2 regions of the Thauera sp. JM12B12 genome follow, and region 2 is predicted to be linked to the other one. Evidence: riboswitches for the same ligand, from Rfam matches in the RefSeq annotation. Region 2 holds a riboswitch; the other holds the start of a gene.

Region 1 (2,198 bases), 730 kb from region 2:
GGTCGATGAACAGATCATCCGCCAGGAGATCCCGATCATGATCGGCGCCTCGGCGCTGCTGGTGGTGATGGCGCTCGACGGCAACATCGGGCTGCTGGAGTCGATCGCGCTGTTCGTGCTGGTGATCGCCTACACGGTGTTCCTGGTCGTGCAGTCGCGGCGGGCGTCGAAGAACGTTCAGGACGAGTTCGAGACCGAGATCCCGACCTCGAACTGGGATCGCCACTGGAGCGTGCAGCTGGCGCTGATCGGGGTCGGCCTGGCGATGCTGGTGGTGGGCGCGGACTGGCTGGTGGATTCGGCCGTCGCCTTCGCGCGCGCCTTCGGTGTCAGCGACCTGGTGATCGGCCTCACGGTGGTTGCGGTCGGCACCTCGATGCCCGAGATCGCCACCTCGATCGTCGCCGCCATCCGCGGCCAGCGCGACATCGCGGTGGGCAACGTGGTGGGCAGCAACGTGTTCAACATCCTCGCGGTGCTCGGTCTCACCGGCATCGTCTCGGGCGCGGGCCTGCCGGTATCGGAGGCGGCGCGCAACTTCGACCTGTGGGTGATGCTGGCGGTGGCCTTCGCCTGCCTGCCGATCATGATCACCGGACGCGAGATCGCGCGCTGGGAAGGCGGCGTGTTCCTCGCCTACTACGCGGTGTATACGTCCTGGCTGATCCTGCAGGCCCAGCAGCATGCCAGCCTGCCGGCCTTCTCCGGGATCATGCTCGGCTATGTGATGCCGCTCACGGTGATCACCATCGTGGTCAGCATCGTGCGCAGCAACGGCAGGCGCAGCGACACCTGACCGGGCTGAACCGTGGGAGCGGGCTTGCCGGCGAACATCGGCGGCTGAACGCCACATTCGCGGGCAAGCCCGCTCCCACTGCAGTTTGCTTTGCTATAATCCGCGTGTTTTCCGAGGAGCGCTGCGAGGCGCCGGCCGCATCCCCTGCTGCCAGGCCCCCAGGCTCGGACCCCGCCGCCCGGCGGGTTGCAGTACAACGGCGCTCACCCTGCTAATCGTCTTAAACCCTGCCGGGTTCGGGATGTCGGGTGAGCTCCCTGCAGTGCCATGCTGCCCTCCCCCACCTCTCGCCCGGCCATAGCATGGAGCTTCACATGAACGCCGTGGCTGACACCAACTTCACCGATTTCGTCGTCGCCGACCTGTCGCTGGCCGACTGGGGCCGCAAGGAAATCCGCATCGCCGAAACCGAAATGCCCGGCCTGATGGCCATCCGCGAGGAATACGCCGCCAGCCAGCCGCTCAAGGGCGCGCGCATCACCGGCTCGCTGCACATGACCATCCAGACCGCGGTGCTGATCGAGACGCTGACCGCGCTCGGCGCCCAGGTGCGCTGGGCCTCGTGCAACATCTTCTCGACCCAGGACCACGCCGCCGCCGCGATCGCCGCCGACGGCATCCCGGTGTTCGCGGTCAAGGGCGAGTCGCTCAAGGACTACTGGGACTACACCCACCGCATCTTCGAATGGGCGGACGGCGGCTACAGCAACATGATCCTCGACGACGGCGGCGACGCCACGCTGCTGCTGCACCTGGGTGCGCGCGCGGAGAAGGACATTGCGGTGCTGGCCAAGCCGGGCTCGGAAGAGGAGACCATCCTCTTCGCCGCCATCCGCGCCAAGCTCGCACAGGACCCCACCTGGTACTCGACCCGCCTCGCGCAGGTCAAGGGCGTGACCGAGGAGACCACCACCGGCGTGCATCGCCTGTACCAGATGCACGCACGCGGCGAACTCAAGTTCCCGGCGATCAACGTCAACGATTCGGTGACCAAGTCCAAGTTCGACAACCTGTACGGCTGCCGCGAGTCGCTGGTCGACGGCATCAAGCGCGCGACCGACGTGATGATCGCCGGCAAGATCGCGGTGGTGTGCGGCTACGGCGACGTCGGCAAGGGCTCGGCCCAGGCCCTGCGTGCGCTGTCTGCGCAGGTGTGGGTGACCGAGGTGGACCCGATCTGCGCGCTGCAGGCGGCGATGGAAGGCTATCGCGTGGTGACCATGGAGTACGCCGCCGACAAGGCCGACATCTTCGTCACCGCCACCGGCAACTACCACGTGATCACCCACGACCACATGGCGAAGATGCGTGACCAGGCCATCGTGTGCAACATCGGCCACTTCGACAACGAGATCGACGTCGCCAGCATCGAGGGCTACCAGTGGGAGGAGATCAAGCCGCA
Region 2 (2,198 bases):
GCCATGCGTCGGGCGGGTTCCTGCTCCTGCTGCTGGCCGGGGTGCTCGCCGGTTGCGCCAGCTTCGAGCCGCCGCGCCCCTACACCACCGAGGCCGAGGCCCTGTCCGCGCGCGGCGAGCCGACGCGGCGCTGGAGCAATGACGACGGCACCACCACGCTGGAGTATTCCACCCAGCCCAATGGGCGAACCTGCCTGATGGTGCAGGTGGATCAGGGCGGGATCGTGCTGCGCCAGTGGGACGCGCTCGCGCCCGAGAACCTCGCCCGCGTCGAGCGCGGCATGGACAAGGAGCAGGTCTCGCGCCTGCTCGGCACGCATCGCTCGGAGCAGCGCTTCCGCAACTCGGGCGAGGAGGTGTGGGACTGGAACATCCGCAACGACGGACCAGGCGTCGCGACGCTGTTCAATGTGCATTTCGTCGACGGCAAGGTCCTGCGCACCAGCCAGACCTATGTCTTCCCGCGCGATGGCGCGGTGCTCGGCGGCTGGGGCGGCTACTACGGCTATCCCTGGGGCTGGGGCGGATGGTGGGGCTATCCGCGACCCTTCTACCCGCATCCGTTCGCGTATCCCGGGTTCTGGTAGCCGGTTTCCCATGCGTAGCGAGGGGGTGCTGTGGGGGAGCGGGCTTGCCCCCGAATCGGCGCCCACGGGGGCCCTTTTAGCGGGCAAGCCCGCTCCCACGGGGCCTTCGTGCGATTGCTCCAGGTGCAGCCTTGGCAGTGGCGCGCGACAAGGGCTAGAATCGCGGCCTTGCCGAGGAGCGCTGCGACCCACCGATCCTGTGCGGGCCAGGCTCGGCAACCGATCAACGGCGCTCACAAACCATCAGCCGGTTTGTGGCGCCGTTCGCTTTTGTGCGTGGCGTTGCCCGGCGACCGTCGACCGACCGAGGACCCAGCCATGCAAGCCGATCGCAGCATCGAACTCCGCCAGCTTCTCGCCGAGCGCATCCTGATCCTGGATGGCGCGATGGGCACGATGATCCAGCAGGAGAAGCTGGGCGAGACCGACTACCGCGGCGCGCGCTTCCTCGATCACCCCAAGGACCTCAAGGGCAACAACGACCTGCTCGTGCTCACGCGCGCGGACGTGATCGCCGGCATCCATCGCGCCTACCTCGAGGCCGGGGCGGACATCGTCGAGACCAACACCTTCAACGCCACCCGGGTGTCGCAGGCCGAATACGGGCTCGAGACGCTGGCCTACGAGCTCAACGTCGAGGGTGCGCGACTGGTGCGCCAGCTGTGCGACGAATACACCGCGAGGAACCCCGCCAAGCCGCGCTTCTGCGCCGGCGTGCTGGGGCCGACCTCGCGCACGCTGTCGATCTCGCCCGATGTGAACGACCCGGGCTACCGCAACATCACGTTCGACGCGCTGGTCGACGACTACTACGACTCGGCCAGGGGTCTGCTCGAAGGCGGTGCAGACATCCTGCTGATCGAGACCATCTTCGACACCCTCAACGCCAAGGCCGCGGTGTTCGCGATCGAGAAGCTCTTCGACGACCTCGGCAGGCGATGGCCGGTGATGATCTCCGGCACGATCACCGACGCCTCCGGTCGCACGCTGTCGGGCCAGACCGCGGAAGCCTTCTGGAACTCGCTCAGCCACGCGCAGCCGATCAGCTTTGGCCTCAACTGTGCGCTCGGCGCCGACCAGCTGCGCCAGTACGTGGAGGAGCTGTCCAATGTCTGCGACACCCACGTGTCCGCCCACCCCAACGCCGGCCTGCCCAACCCGCTGTCGCCCACCGGCTACGACGAGACGCCCGAGCACCTCGCCGGCGAGATCCGCGAGTGGGCGCAGAGCGGGCTGGTGAACATCGTCGGCGGCTGCTGCGGCACCACCCCGGCGCACATCGCGGCGATCGCGCAGGCGGTCGCGGGCCTTGCCCCGCGCGCCGTGCCGGTGCTGGAGAAGAAGCTGCGCCTGTCGGGCCTGGAACCCTTCAACGTCGGCAGCGATGCGCTCTTCGTCAACGTCGGCGAGCGCACCAACGTCACCGGCTCCAAGGCCTTCGCGCGCATGATCCTCGAGGGCCGCTTCGACGACGCGCTCGCGGTGGCGCGCCAGCAGGTCGAGAACGGCGCCCAGGTCATCGACATCAACATGGACGAGGCGATGCTCGATTCGGTCGCCGCCATGGAGCGCTTCTGCAAGCTCATCGCCTCCGAGCCCGACATCTCGCGC

What was found. Region 2 has a riboswitch for S-adenosylhomocysteine ahead of metH (methionine synthase). Riboswitches for the same ligand answer to the same signal wherever they lie in the genome.
Region 1: it holds a riboswitch for S-adenosylhomocysteine, as region 2 does, so the genes downstream of both, ahcY (adenosylhomocysteinase) here and metH (methionine synthase) in region 2, are expected to answer to the same signal.

The regions. Positions count from the first base shown of each region.
Region 1 covers NZ_CP154859.1:3,885,494-3,887,691, forward strand. The annotation lists gene AAG895_RS17655 (calcium/sodium antiporter) at 1-796, shown strand, start outside; S-adenosyl-L-homocysteine riboswitch at 904-1,008, shown strand; gene ahcY (adenosylhomocysteinase) at 1,111-2,198, shown strand, end outside.
Region 2 covers NZ_CP154859.1:443,161-445,358, forward strand. The annotation lists gene AAG895_RS01925 (hypothetical protein) at 1-587, shown strand, start outside; S-adenosyl-L-homocysteine riboswitch at 755-829, shown strand; gene metH (methionine synthase) at 906-2,198, shown strand, end outside.